Regions from separate parts of the Sphingomonas sp. PvP056 genome, predicted to be linked through region 1. Evidence: riboswitches for the same ligand, from Rfam matches in the RefSeq annotation. Region 1 holds a riboswitch; each other region holds the start of a gene.
The links. A riboswitch is a leader RNA that binds a small molecule or an ion and turns the genes downstream of it on or off. The one in region 1 is predicted to bind cobalamin.
Positions count from the first base shown of each region.

Region 2: linked by a shared signal. The riboswitch ahead of ABIC17_RS13130 (TonB-dependent receptor) and the one ahead of cobW (cobalamin biosynthesis protein CobW) in region 1 are both predicted to bind cobalamin.
Region 3: linked by a shared signal. The riboswitch ahead of ABIC17_RS15620 (TonB-dependent receptor plug domain-containing protein) and the one ahead of cobW (cobalamin biosynthesis protein CobW) in region 1 are both predicted to bind cobalamin.

Region 1 is NZ_JBEPST010000003.1:439,852-444,900, forward strand. It holds gene ABIC17_RS09675 (AGE family epimerase/isomerase) at 1-269, opposite strand, end outside; gene ABIC17_RS09680 (D-glycero-alpha-D-manno-heptose-1,7-bisphosphate 7-phosphatase) at 266-787, opposite strand; gene ABIC17_RS09685 (alpha/beta hydrolase) at 910-1,713, shown strand; gene rfaE2 (D-glycero-beta-D-manno-heptose 1-phosphate adenylyltransferase) at 1,732-3,207, shown strand; cobalamin riboswitch at 3,211-3,447, shown strand; gene cobW (cobalamin biosynthesis protein CobW) at 3,618-4,655, shown strand; gene cobN (cobaltochelatase subunit CobN) at 4,662-5,049, shown strand, end outside.
Region 2 is NZ_JBEPST010000005.1:20,911-25,959, forward strand. It holds gene ABIC17_RS13120 (glycosyltransferase family 4 protein) at 1-1,073, shown strand, start outside; gene ABIC17_RS13125 (hypothetical protein) at 1,064-1,702, opposite strand; cobalamin riboswitch at 2,887-3,126, shown strand; gene ABIC17_RS13130 (TonB-dependent receptor) at 3,333-5,049, shown strand, end outside.
Region 3 is NZ_JBEPST010000006.1:277,382-282,430, reverse strand. It holds gene ABIC17_RS15620 (TonB-dependent receptor plug domain-containing protein) at 1-1,872, opposite strand, end outside; cobalamin riboswitch at 2,006-2,210, opposite strand; gene cobU (bifunctional adenosylcobinamide kinase/adenosylcobinamide-phosphate guanylyltransferase) at 2,238-2,753, shown strand; gene ABIC17_RS15610 (TonB-dependent siderophore receptor) at 2,947-5,049, opposite strand.

The sequences.
Region 1 (5,049 bases):
GCATGATATCGTGCGATCATCGTCTCCCCCGCGCGCAGGGCAAGTTCTTCTCCGCCTGCAAGCCAGCCGTTGCGGGCGGCGGTCGCAAAGGCATGCACCTGCCGGGCCTGCACCATCAACCGCCGCGGTACGTCCAGTTGCGGGCTGCCGTCCAGCGCCAGGCGTTCGACGAAACTGGCGGTCTCGGCGTCGAACCCAGCGGTGCTCCACAAGGGGAGCGCGCGGGTGGATAGCCAATCGATCCACCAGGCGGGATCACCCGGCGTCATATCCGATCCAGGATCCGTGCCACGAATGCATCAAGATCGCCGCCTTCGAACAGATACCCGACGATCCCGGCGCGTTCGGCAGCTTGAAGATCGCTTGCCTTGTCGCCGATGAGGAAGCTGTGCGCGCGATCGATCCCGTGGTCCGCGATCAACCGGTCGACCATTCCGGGCGCGGGCTTACGGCAATCGCAAGGTCGTGCGTAGGTGGCGATCGCCCCATCGGGATGATGCGGACAATAAGCGAACGCATCGATCCGCGACTCTTCGGGCAGTGCCTCCTGCAGTGCGGCATGCACCCGCAAGATCGCCGCCTCGTCGAAATACCCGCGCGCTACCCCCGACTGATTGGTTACGACGAAGCGGCGAAAGCCCGCCCGCGCCAATCGCGACAGGGCAAGCTTTGCCCCGTCAATCCATTGAATCTGCCCAGGATCAGACAGATACCGACAGTCGGAGATCAATACACCGTCGCGGTCGAGAAATGCAGCGCCAGTCATCGCAAGGTCATCATCCCTCATGGATGATACGCATCCTTGAATGCGACAGGGCTCAATGGGTATACAGGTATGTTACTGCCCTCATGGAGAGGCTGTGCATGCATCGTGTCCTTCGAACTGCGCGGTACCTTGCCGCATTGTTCTTGCTCTTCTTTGGATCCGCGACAGACGCGCGTCTGTCGGCGCAACGCCTCGCGCGGCAGGCAGAATGGCAGTGGCAAGTGATCCCGGCCGCCGATTTCGACCTCGCTGCGGCATGGCGCCAAGGCAGCGATCGATCGGGTGTCATGGTCGTCTATATCGAGGGCGACGGCCTGGCTTATACGCGCGAGGGGCGACGTTCGCTCGATCCCACGCCGACCGACCCACTGGCGCTGCGGCTGGCGCTGCAGCACCCCGGCAGGGGGGCGGTGGCGTGGCTTGCGCGCCCCTGCCAATATCATCCGCGCGGTCGCACCTGTCACAGCGATTACTGGAGCATTGCGCGCCTGTCGGTCGACGTCATCGACAGCGCGAACGTGGCGCTGGACCGGCTCAAGCGCGAGACGAACAGGCCGCGGATCATCCTGGTCGGCTACTCGGGCGGTGGCGCGCTGGCGGCCCTGCTGGCTGAACGACGTCAAGATGTCGCGGGGTTGATCACGGTCGCTGCCAATCTCGACCTCGCGCAATGGGTTCACGCAAGGCATTTGACGCCGCTATCCCGCTCGATTGACCCTGCGACGGATGCGGCTGTCGTGTCGGACCTGCCACAGGTCCACTTCGTCGGGTCGGAGGACAGAATCGTCGACCCATCGGTCGCGCGGAGCTTCGTCGCCCGGATGTCGCCCACCACGCGTGCGTCCATCGTCATCGTCCCCGGCCAGGATCACGGCAGCGGCTGGGCAGATCGCTGGCCGACGCTCATCGCGCGAAGCGAGCTTTCGCAGATTGCAGGATGGCGCTGACATGAGAGGGCTAATCGGATGACCGACGCACTTGCGCCCTCAATTCTCGTCGTCGGCGATGCGATGGTCGATCGCTACATCATCGGCGAAACCACGCGTATCTCGCCCGAAGCCCCTGTGCCCGTCATCAGGGCGGCGCGCGAAGATATCCGTCCCGGCGGTGCGGCGAACGTGGCGGCGAACGTGGCCGCGCTGGGCCAACGCTGCGCCCTGCTGACGATCTGCGGGGACGATGCTGCCGGGCAAGACCTTGGTCGGATGATGGAACACTACAGGGTGGTGCTCGACTGCGTCCTCGATCCGGGACGACACACCACGCAGAAGACCCGCGTGATATCGGGCGTGCAGCAGATCGCGCGGATCGACCATGACGGCAGCGTCGGCGACGCCGCGCGACGGGAACTGGCGCGACGCTTCGAGGCACGACTGGACGGCGTACGCGCAGTGATTTTATCGGACTATGATAAAGGCGCACTCACCGATCTGCCGACGTTGTTGGCAATCGCGCGGGAGCACGGCGTACCGACGTTCGTCGACCCGAAGTGCGCCGACCGCGCGCGGTACACGGGCGCATTCCTGCTCAAACCCAACGCGCGCGAATTTCACGCGCTATTCGGCGACTGCGCCGACGACCGCATCGCTGATCGCGCCGCAACCGTGCTCGACGCGATGGCGCTGGAATATCTCGTCGTGACGCGCGGGGCGAAGGGCATTTTGATGGTGTCGCGCGATGGCGACGTCGTCGACCATCCGACCGAGGCTTTGCAGGTCTTCGACGTGACGGGCGCAGGCGACACCATCATGGCGGCGCTCGTCGTCGGGATCGTTGAGGGACTGCCGATCGCCGCAGCGATCGATCAGGCGAACGTCGCCGCGGGCATCGCGGTCTCCCGCCCGGGAACCTGCGTCGTCACGCGCGGTGACCTGGAAGAACGGTTGTACCGCCGCGACCATGCCGTGACCAAGCTCGTGCTCTTGCCGCTGCTTGCCGCAAAGCTTGCGCATGCGCGCGAGGCGGGCGCGCGGATCGTGTTCACCAACGGGTGTTTCGACGTGCTTCACGCCGGACATGTCCGACTGCTTGACCTGGCGCGACGACAGGGCGACGTGCTGGTCGTCGGGCTTAACGACGACGCATCGGTCACGCGCCTGAAAGGCCCGACGCGACCGGTCAACGACCTGGCCGATCGTGCCGAAGTCTTGAGTGGGCTCGCTTCGGTCGATCACGTCGTTGCGTTCATGGAGGACACGCCGCTCGAGCTGATCCGCGCCATCAGGCCGGACGTTCTCGTCAAGGGCGGCGACTATGCGCTGCATGATATCGTCGGAGCGGATCTGGTTCGGTCCGGCGGGGGCACGGTGTTCATCGCACCGATGCTGGCCGGGCGGTCGACCACCGCGATCCTGCGCGCGGGGACACGCGTTACCGATCCAACGACAAGCGAATTGGCAAGTCCGGCGCTCTGCGCTACAGTCATGGTCGAGAACCGTTAAACGGTTCTCGTTGATCGCGCCGGTGCCCCGCGAGGGGCTTGAATGGGAATGCGGTGCGGGGGCTTCCCCCAAATCCGCGGCTGTCCCTGCAACTGTAAGCGGTGAGCGAAAGCGTCATGCCCCCTCCGTTCGGAGCGGGCGGCCACTGGACTGCACCGGTCTTCGGACCGGTTGTCTGGGAAGGCGATGCTCGAGCGATGACCCGCGAGCCAGGAGACCTGCCGGCGATAAGGTCGCTCTTGCCTTGGCCCAGGGGATGGCCGCGGCACGGTTCTCCGTCTGAGCGACGAGCCTATGCGGCTGGGGCTGCATCGGTGCGTGGCTCGGGCGGCATTCGGCGCTCGTCCGCCGTCGCGCGCCGTCCGTAATCGGCCCCTTCCGTTCGTTGCTGTCGCGCCGCGGGGAAGAGCATGTCCGATCTATCCAAAGTTCCCGTCACCATCGTCACCGGCTTCCTTGGAGCAGGCAAGACGACGTTGATCAGCCATCTGATCCGTTCCGCTGGTGGCAGACGCCTCGCGGTCGTGGTCAACGAATTCGGCACCCTCGGGGTCGATGGCGACATCCTGAAGGGCTGCGCGATCCCCGACTGCCCGGCGGAGAACATCGTCGAGCTTGCCAATGGCTGTATCTGCTGCACAGTCGCAGACGATTTCATCCCGACGATCGAAACGTTGCTCGCGCTCGATCCCCGGCCCGACCATATCCTGATCGAGACATCGGGGCTGGCATTGCCAAAGCCTTTGCTCAAGGCATTCGACTGGCCTGCGATCCGGTCGCGGATTACCGTCGACGGCGTCATCACGCTGGCCGACGCGGAGGCCGTTGCGGCGGGGCGGTTCGCGCCCGACCTGGATGCGATCGATGCGCAGCGCGCGGCTGACCCCAGTATCGATCACGAGACGCCCTTGTCCGAAGTGTTCGAGGATCAGCTTGCGTGCGCGGACCTGGTGCTGCTGACCAAATGCGACCTCGCCGGGGTGGACGCGGTCGTGGTTGCGCGCAAGTTGATCGCTGCCGAGATGCGGCGCACGCTCCCGGTGATCGAGCTGGTCGACGGCGTGATCGATCCGCGGATCGTGCTCGGGCTGGGTGCGGCGGCGGAGGATGATATCGCCGCGCGCCCGTCGCATCATGACGGCGAGGACGAGCATGAGCATGACGACTTCGACAGCATCGTCGTGGCATGGTCCGAGATTACCGAGCCCGCCGAACTGGCATCGCGGATCGAGGCGCTTGCTGCACAGGGCGACGTCCTGCGGGTCAAGGGGTATGCGGCAGTGGCAGGGAAACCAATGCGACTGCTCGTTCAGGCGGTCGGGGCGCGGGTGCGGACGCATTATGATCGGCTGTGGCGCAGCGACGAAGCGCGGACGTCGCAACTCGTGGTGATCGCCGAGCGCGATCGGCTGGATCCTGTGGCGATCAGGGCGGCGCTGATCGGCTGAGCGACGATGCACGTCGTCTTTCGCGAAACGCATGGAATCGACGACGCGGCGAGCCCGCGCGATCTGGGGCAGGATGCCGCGGATCTCGTCGTGCTGTCCTTCTCGGATAGCGATCTCGGCGCGTTCGCGGCGGGATGGCGGGCGGCGGGGCCTGCGCTGCCGACGCTGCGGCTCGCCAATCTTGCCGAGCTGACGCATCCGCTTTCGGTCGATACCTATGTCGAACGGACGCTCGGTGCGGCCAGGGGAATCCTGATCCGGTTGATCGGGGGTACCGCTTATTGGTCTTACGGCGTCCAGCAGGTCGCCGCGCTCGCCCGGGAGCGCGGGATCGCGCTGGCGGTGCTGCCCGCGGATGGGCGCGTGGATGCGCGGCTGGATGCGGCTTCGACGC
Region 2 (5,049 bases), on a different contig from region 1:
GGAAGCGCGTCGACGTGGTCGCAGCAAGCCACCACGACGTGCTTGCCAAGCATGACTACGCGGAACTCGCCAAGCTGGGCATCCTGACCGTCCGCGACGGCTTGCGCTGGCATCTGATTGAACGCGAACCCGGTCGCTACGACTGGTCGAGCCTCGATCGCCAGCTTGCTGCTGCGAAGATGACCGGAACCGAGGTCATCTGGGATCTGCTGCATTATGGCTGGCCCGACGACATCGACATCTGGACACCGGCGTTCGTCACGCGGTTCGCCGCCTTCGCCGCCGCCGCGGCGCGACATATCGGCCCCGCTGCCGCCGGCGAACGCCGCTTTTACGCCCCCGTCAACGAGATCTCGTTCTTCGCCTGGGGCGGCGGGGACGCGGCGTACCTCAACCCGTTTGCCCGCGGGCGTGGCTACGAGCTCAAGGTGCAGCTCGCCCGCGCTTCGATCGCCGCGATGGAAGCGATCCTCGTGGTCGATCCGGCGGCGCGGTTCGTCCACGCCGACCCGGTCATCAACGTCATTACCGATCCGGGCCGCCCCCATGACGCTCCCGCCGCCGAAGGCCACCGCCTTGCGCAATATCAGGCATGGGACATGATCGCGGGGAAGGCCTGGCCACAGATCGGGGGCCGCGACGCATTGCTCGATATCGTCGGCGTGAACTTCTACCACAACAACCAGTGGATCCATGGCGGCCCGCCGCTACCGTACGATCATCCGCTCACTCGCCCGCTCCACGCAATTCTCGCGGATGCCTATGCCCGCTATGGCCGCCCGATCTTCATCGCCGAAACCGGGATCGAGGGGAGCGCTCGCCCTGACTGGTTGCGGATGATCCTGCGCGAGGTGAAGATCGCCCGATCGCTCGGCGTACCCGTGGAGGGGGTCTGCCTCTACCCGATTCTGGATCATCCCGGCTGGGACGATGACCGCTATTGCCCCAACGGGCTGCTTGCCTGTTCGGAACACATTACCGAGCGTATCGCGTTCGCTCCGCTGGCCAAAACCATTCTCGACGAAGGTTTGGTTCCGTCGAGCACGACCCTATCGGAGACCGCTTACCGATAGTGGCTCCAGCGTCTGGCGTTCCAGGCCCGCTGCTGCACCGTGTCGCCGAAGCGCCAGAACATGGTCTTGCGTTCGTGCGGACCGGCACGAACGAGCGTCCAGCTTTCTCCCAGCGGCAATGCCACGATCCGGTGAATGTGACTCGCATCGATCCAGTGGCGCGAGTGTGGGTGCCGGTCAACGAATGCGCTTCGCCACGCACCGTCCGGCTGGAAGGTGAAGACCTCTTCGATATATCCACCGGACAGAATGGTGGTCTCGAACGACCAGGGATGATCATGCGGATCGGCGTGCGGCTCAGGCCGAACGAACCGATGCAATACCCTGCCATCATCGAGATGATATTTCACAAATGCGGGGGACATTCGCTCTGCGCGAACGATCGACGTGCCCGGCGGAGCATGATTGCGGGCGACTGCGGGGATACGAATAGGCACATCGCGGACATGGTATCGCGCGTTGCTACCAAGAAGACCTGTATCGATAAATACTAGGTCGAGCTTGGTATTAAAACCGGCAATCTTGCCCCGCGGTTCGGCGTTGAGCGTCGGACCGGGCGTAAGGTTCGATGATCGCCTCCCGAAAAGCGCCTTCAGCCTAGCAGTTAAGATTTGCTGCACAGTGACCATCAGACCCGCGGACTTTAGCGGTACTAGACGACCCGTTAATCGAGGCGAGGTTCAAGCTTTTGATCTCGAATGCGTCGATGGCGGCCATCGCGTTCACTCAGGGCTGTCCTTGGCATTAAGCATCTTGGAGGAGCACGATTGGCTCCAGTTCCTGACATATTCGCTTCACGTCATCGACGGTGACGAACCGGTGCGCGTTGCAGACACATTGTCTCCTTGTCGGAAAGTGAACGAACGTCAGCTTACTGTAGTCGCGACCCGAAAGCGGACTGGCCGCTTTCCACCCTTCACCCCGACAGCGCCCCCATCAAAGCGCGATCGATGAAGTTACCCGCCACCGGGCCGATTGCATGGACCAAGGACATGGGTCGGCTTAAATTGACCTGTCGCCCGCTACAATCAGGTGCTACAAATGCTACGAAATACCTGATCAGGCCTTTTACCAGGCTATTGTTTTTATTGGATTACTCCGCGGGATGACGTCTCCCGTAGGGGTCACCATTTTGAAAAGCAGTTTTCACTATGGTGACGAGATTCAGAACTTTAGAAACGGACCACTCATAAGTTGAGCATGGGGCGCCCAATCGAGCGTCCCTCTTGCGACGCGACTCTGCGCCCTCGATGTTTCAATTTCCGCCAACAGGCCAAGCGCGGATCGTGGCGCTCACACCTTGGACAAATGGTTTTCATACGCGCAATGAAGCCACGCGACAGCTTACGCTCCGCCACCGCGCGTGTGTCACGGATGACCGTGTCAATATCCATGCCGTTCATCGCGGTGATTTCGTAATGAGTTGCGACGATACGTATCGGGCGGGATGTTATTAGAAATTACGCCTTGGCCGGTAGCAGACTAATCGAGGAATACCTGTATTTGGGATATCGTCGTCTGCACGCGACTATTCGCGCACAGACGGAGTAAGTCCGTGACACGCTGACAATAGAGCATTCGATTTCGGTGTTCGGTTTGCCGACCAAGCCTGAGGCGCTGTCAGGTCAGACACTCCGTAATGCAGCAATGCCCCAGACCTTGACAGCGTGATGCATGCGCCCGTTCCCAACTCCCACCATTTGTTGAGGACCACCTACTTCCGTCTGGACCTTTGCAATAGTCGCTTCGAGCGATTGCCGGATGGTCTTCGTCAGGATACACAGTCTCCGCTGACCTGTTCCAAGTGAAGAGGCCGGCATGATCGCGTCGGTGCCCCGAAAGGGGCTTAAAAGGGAACGCGGTGAGGGTGGCTCGCCACCTGAAGCCGAGGCTGTCCCTGCAACTGTAAGCGGCGAGCGCGATGCATTTCGCTTCTTCCTTGTTCGGAAGGAGCAGCCACTGGGCCGGTCGTGATGTCACGCAAGGCCTGGGAAGGCCGTGCATCGTGTGATGACCCGTGAGCCAGGAGACCTGCCGGCGTCTGGTCGCTCTTGCCTGGCCCAGGGGGTGGCCGCGGCACGGTACTCCGTCGAGCGACGACGTGTGCGGTGGGGACCGCACGGGCATGCGTGCCGGTCGCGATGGCGTCCGGCTGGCGCGGATGTCGGCCGTTCGCGGGAGGTCCCTGCCGGGTTCGCTCGACGCCCGGGGGTTACCATATTGCCGTTCCTGTCTTCTCGCCTCGCGTTCGCGGGCGCTTTGCTATCGCCTGTTGTCGCAGCACCGCTCACGGCCCAGTCCGCGCCTGCTTCCGACGCCGAGGACATCCTGGTTGTCGGCCAGCATGCCCAAGTCACGCTAACCACGCCAAATCAGACCGGCAGCCGCCTGCGCCTCACGCCGCTCGAGACCCCCGCGACGATCTCGGTCATCGATGGCGCCACGATCCGCGCGCGGGGCGACATGTCGGTGATCGACGCGACGAGCCGCGCACCGGGCATCAGCAACGCTGGCAATCCCGGCAATGGCGGCACCGCGCTCGCCGCGCGGGGCTTTAGCGGTCAGGGATCCGTGCTCCAACTGATCGACGGCGTACGGCTGTTCCCGGCTGCGGGCACGATCACCTTTCCGACCGATCCGTGGATGGTCGAACGGATCGACATCCTGAGTGGTCCGGCCTCGGTGCTCTACGGCCAGGGCGCGCTTGGCGGCGCGGTGAATGTCCTGATGCGCAAACCCGATACGCAGCGTACGCAAATGGAAGGCGAGATCGGCTATGGCTCGCAAGACAGCTTTCATGTCGCGGCAGGCGCAGGGGGGGCGATCACCAAGCGCCTCTCCTATCGCATCGACGGCAGCTACCGCCGCTCCGACGGCTATGTCGATCGTGGCCAGTCGCGCAGCCATGCCGTGTCGGGGACGCTGCGCTGGGCACCGACCGACACGCTCGTCGTCACCGCGCGAGACGATTATGGCGACCAGAGGCCGATGCGCTATTTCGGGACGCCGCTGATCGACGGACGGCTCGACGACCGCATCCGGGAGCGAAACTACAACACGCGCGACGGCTATATTCGCTACCGCGACAACCGCACCAGCCTGCAGGTCGACTGGACGCCAAGCGATGCGGTCAGCGTCAGCAACCAGGCCTATCGCCTGACCTCCAAACGGTCGTGGCTCAATCTCGAAAGCTATTGCTGGATCGCCGCAGACGGCGTCTGTTCCAACGGCAGCGGCAACACCAGCACTCCCGGCAGCATCCTCCGCACCGACATGACCGGTATCGTCCACGACCAGACGCAGTGGGGCGATCAGGGCAGCGTGACGCTCAGGACGGACGTCGCCGATGGGGTCCGCAACGACTTTGTCGTGGGCTTTGACGTCAACCTCATCAAACTCACCTACTCCCACAATTTCGGGTCCGATCCCCAGATTTCGGAGGTTGATCCCGTGGCGTTCGATCCCGGTCTGATCGTCGACACACAGGGCATCGCACCGCGTTATCGCACACGCACCACCGAATATGCGGTCTTTGCCGAGGACAGACTGAAGCTCGGCACGCACGTCTCGATCGTCGGTGGCGTGCGCTACGAGCGTGACACGATCCGCCGCTGGTCGATCGACTATCCAGGCGGCGCAAGCACTGAGACGTTCGCGCTCGACAAGCGGCTGCGTAACGTGACCTGGCGGGTCGGTAGCGTCTATCAGCCGATCCCGACGGTGTCGCTCTATGCGCAATATGCCACCGGCGTGGACCCGCTGGGGACGCTGACGACCTATTCGACCGGGCAGGTGCAGTTCAGCAACGCGGTCGGCGACCAGGTCGAGGTCGGCGCCAAGGCAGTGTTTCTCGACGGTCGCGGCACCGCCACCCTCGCCACCTACCGCATCGTCAAGAAGCGCTTGCTGGCGCAGCTCACCCCGGCGAGCCCGGTCGAGCAGGTAGGCCAACGATCGGCCAGGGGCATCGAGGCCG
Region 3 (5,049 bases), on a different contig from region 1:
CTGGTATTTCGTATCGAACACGTTCTCGACCCGCCCGAACACCTCGACCTTCTTCGTAACCGGGAAGGACGCGCGCACGTCACCCAGCACATAACCATCGAGCCGCCGCGCGTTCGATGCGTTGTCGAAACTGTCCCCGACCGACGTCAGCGTCGCGCCGGTCGTCAGCCCGAAGCTCCAGCGGTAATCGGCGTTGACCGTGATGCTCTGGTCCGGCCGCCGTGCCAGCTTGCGCCCGAAGGTGGCGGTGCCGGCGGAACGGTCGACCGCATCGAGATAGGTGTAGCTCGCACTCACCGTCAGCGGCTCGACCGGACGCAGCAGCAGCGTCAGCTCCACCCCCTGCGCGCGAGTCCGCGCGATATTGTCATAGGTGCCGAACGGGCGATCGGCACAAATTCCCGTGAGCGGTCCGTCGCACGACACGAAGGTGATGAGATCGGACGAGTTGCGGTGGAAGTAGGTCGCGCTCGCTTCGACCGCGCCGTTCAGCGCCTTTTGCGTGACCCCCGCATCCCAGCCGTGCGAGCGTTCCGGGCTCAGCGCCGTGTTCCCGTATTCGCTCTGCAACTGGTACAGCGTCGGCGCCTTGAAGCCTTCCGAATAGCTCGCGCGCAGCGTGGTCGCGCCGCCATTGGGCGAATAGACGCCGCTGCCCGAAAAGGTCGTCGCGCCGCCGAACACATTGTGATCGTCATGCCGCACGCCGCCGGTCGCGGTCAGCCCGGTGACGGGCGTGACGGCCAACTGGCCATAGACGCTGAACAGCCGCGCCCGGCCCCGCGTGACCGGCCCGCCGTAGCTCGACGAGGAAAAGCGCGACACTTCCCGCTCCGCGCCGAAGGTCGCGAACACCGCCGAGGTGACGTTCGCGGTCCCCTGATATTCCAGCCGGTCGTTGCGCCCGATCCCCCGGAACGTCTCGGTCGGGTCGCCATCGGGGTCGATGTTGCGCCGGTCGGTGTCGGTATGCGCGTAACCAAAGCGATTGCGCAGACGCCCGTCGAACAAGGCGGCGTTGAGCCCGGCATAGCCGAGCCATTGCTCCACATCGCCATATTCGCGCGTGTCGCCGAAGGTGAAGTTGGGGGGCGGGAAACCGTCGATGTCGGTCCGGCTGTTGGTATAGAAACCGCGCAGGTCGACCGAGACGTCGCGGGCCAGTGCGATCCCCAGGCTGCCGTTCGCGGCATAGTTGCGGTACCCGTCGCGCTCGGTGCCGGGGGCGTAGGCCGAGATCCCGTCGGTGCCGTAATAGCCGCCGCCGATGCTCGCCGAGACCGGCCCGACCTTGCCCGAGACGTTGGCGAAGCCCTGCGCGGTGCCATAGCCGCCGCCCTCGGCGCGCGCGTTGATCGCGATCTGCTCGGTCGGCTGGCGGGTGATGAGGTTGACGACGCCGCCGATCGCCTGGCTGCCCCACAGCACCGATTGCGCGCCGCGCAGCACTTCGATCCGCTGGATGTTGCCGATCAGCAGATTGCCGAAGTTGAACCCGCCACCGGGAGCGGAGGGATCGTTGAGCTTGATCCCGTCGATCAGTGCGACGGTCTGGTCACTGTCCGCGCCGCGGATGCTGACCGAGGTGGTGGTGCCGATCCCGCCGTTGCGCACCACGGTGACGCCGGGCGTCTGGCGCAGCAGGTCGGACACGACGACCGCCTGGCGCTCGGTGATCGTCGCAGTGTCGAGCACCGTGACCGACTGGCCGACGGTATCCGCCGGGCGTGCCGCGCGGTTGGCGGTGACGACGATATCCTGCGATGCAGCGGCGGCTTGCTCCAGCGTGGCGGTGGATTGCGCGCTTTCGGCGAACACGGGCGCGGCGGCGACAATGCTCGGCAGCAGGATCAGATAGGCACAGGTCTTCACGGAATTCCCCTTCGCAACAGCTACGGGGGCACGCACGACGCTGACTCGGAATTCCGCTTTCCGCCCCGCGCACGACCCCAACCACGTCGTCTCACGAGGAAAACCCCGATCGCGCGGCACACCCCGGCCGGACGAAGGACAACCGCGACAGGCAGGTCTCCTGGCTCCCGGGTCGTCGTCTGGCTCGGCCTTCCCGGATCCGGGGATCCAGTGGCACACGAATGGAGCAAGACTCGCCGGTCACAGTTGCGGGGACAGCCCCGGATGACGCGCGTGCCCGCGCGCTTCCGGGTTCCCTTTTCATCCCATCTCTGGGAACCTGTCGCATCGGCGCGTCTAGAGCGCGCTTTGGGCAAGGGCAAGATGTGACACGGACGACACTATTCCTGGGCGGTGCCCGCTCGGGCAAGAGCCGCCTCGCGCAGCAAACTGCCGAGGCCTGCGCGGGCCCGCTCGCCTATCTCGCAACCGCCGAGTGCCGCGACGGCGAGATGGAGGACCGGATCGCGCGGCATCGCGCGGACCGTGGCGAACGCTGGCGCACGGTGGAGTGCCCGCTCGCGCTGCCCGCGGCGATCGCTTCGGTCGAGACGGGCGCGGTGCTGGTCGATTGCCTGACGCTGTGGCTGTCCAACCTGATGCTCGGCGAGCATGACATTGCGGGGGCTACGGAGGATCTGCTGGATGCCATCGCCGGGAGTCCGTTGCCAATCGTGATCGTGAGCAACGAGGTGGGAATGGGGATCGTCCCCGATCATCCGCTCGGCCGCACATTTCGCGATGCGGCGGGGCGGCTCAACCAGGCGGTGGCGGGGCAGGTCAATGCGAGCTATTTCGTCGCGGCGGGGCTGGTGCTTCCGTTGCAGCGGTTTCCCGGCTGAAAAGACCACTTTGGGAGTTCGGCCTCTCCCACTACCGTTCGCCCTGAGCGAAGTCGAAGGGCCTCTCGCCACGCAAACCGACTTTTGCGAGGAGAGGGGGGCTTCGACTTCGCTCAGCCCGAACGGGTAGGGCAACCGAACCGCCCCAACCGACCGAACGGCATCAAGCGACCAACCCGAAACCCAATCCCCCCTAGCCGTGGACATGCACGCTGAACCGCACCGTCCGCGGCGAACCAGGAAACACCCAGACCGGGCTATACGAACTCTGCGCATAACGCGCATCGAACAGATTGTCGGCTTCGAGCCGAAGCGAGACATGCCGCGACACGCCATATTCGGCGGACGCCTTGGCCTTAACGTAACCCGGCAGCACCAGCCCGCTCGCGTCGATCGCGCCGGCGCGATCGCCGACATAGGCCAGCCCCGCGCTTCCCGACAGGCCGAGCCCGGGCGTGGTCCCGAACCGCCCGAGCACGAACATCCCGCCGCTATGCTCGGGCACGTTGAGCACGCGGTCGGTCGCGAAGGTGGCGTCGTCGGTGCGCGCGCGAGTCCAGGCGTAATTGGCGACGATCTGCCAGCGCGGCCCCAGCTTGACCGATCCGTCGAGCTCGATGCCCTTGCTCGACAATTGCCCGACCGGCGCGAGATAGCCGGGGTCGGTCGGGTCGTTGGTGAGGATGCCGCGTTTGGTGATGTCGAACCACGTCGCCGCGACGTCGATCCCGCGCCAGGCCCCCGAGACCCCGACTTCATAGCCCTTGCCCGTTTCCGGCCCGAAACCCGTGCCGAACCGGTCGGTGCCCGAATTGAGCAGGAAGCTCTCCCCCCAATTGGCGTGGAGCGCGACATGCTCCGCGACCTGATAGCGCGCGCCGACCCGGCCGTTCACGGGCGCATCGACGCGCCGCACGGTGAGCCCGGTACGCACATTGGCGAGCCGCTGGCGGTAGGGATCGACACGAAGCCCGCCCGACAGCGTCAGCCGCTCGGTCGCTTCCCACATGTCCTGGACATAGACCGTCCCCGCCCAGCGCTTTTCGCGATTGTCGACGAAGGGAACCGGCGTGGGGGCGGGGCCGCCATAGACCGGCGCATAGACGTCGATCGCATAAGGCGCGGCGGCGGTCGGGGTGCGGCGGAGGTAGCGGTCCTGATAGTCGAGATGATAGCCCTTCACCCCGACCGCGACGCGATGCGCGCCGATCCGTCCGGACAGTTCGGCGCGGGCGGACAGGTCATCGACCGCATAGTCGCGCTGGCGGCGCTGGCGCCACAGCGTGCGGTCGTCGGGGCGGAGCTGGACGTGATCCGACGAAAACCCCGTCAGCGTTCCCGTGCGATAGGCGATCCCACCGTTTAACGACCAGCCGTCCCCAAGCCCGAACACCCCAGTCACTTGATGCCGCTGGTTGCGGAAGCGCGTCAGACCGTCGCCGGGCTCGCCATAGAAACGGGTGCGCGGCACGGCATTGGCGTCGCCGCGGATCGCGGGGATCCCGCGGTCGAACGGCGCGTCGAATCGGGTGATCTCGCCGACATAGGTCAGCTGCGCGTCGGCGGACGGCGACCAGCGCAGCGACGGCGCGATCACGCGGCGGCTGAGCGTCACGAAATCGCGCCAGCCGTCGCTATCTTCGCCCGCGACCACCAGCCGCGCCGAAAGCGTGCCGGTGAGCGGCCCGGTTGCGTCGAGTTCGACTCGCCGCGTGTCGAACGACCCGTAGGTGAAGGTCGCCGATGCGGCGGCCTTGGATTGCGGGGTCTTGCTGACGATGTTGACGCGCCCGCCCGGATCGATGTCACCGAAGATCGCGCCCGACGGGCCCTTGAGCAGCTCGATCCGTTCGGCCGTCGCGGGATCGCGCGGCGGCGCTAGGCCCCGGTTGGCGAGGAAGCCGTCGACATAATACTCCGCCCCGCCGTCGGGCGTGCCGAGAAACCCGCGGATCGCGAAATTGTCGAGGAAACCCCCGCGATTGTTCTGGTTGCTGACCCCGCTGACGAGCTCCAGCGCGTCCGCCAGCCGATAGGTGCCCGCGGCGCTCAGCAGGTCGCGTTCGATCGACCGGCTCGATGGCGACATGCGTTCGGTGATCGCGTCCGACGACAGCGCCCGGTCGACACTGGTCCGGCGCGTGCCCAGAACGACGATGTCGGCGCTGCCATCCGCGTCCGCACCGTCCCTGGTTTCGGGAACAGAGGTTTCCACCGGCGGTGCCTCGCGCGGTTCCGCTTCGGCGGGCGCGAACGGGAGCGACGACATCGCTGCCGCCAGGAGATGATAGCGCAA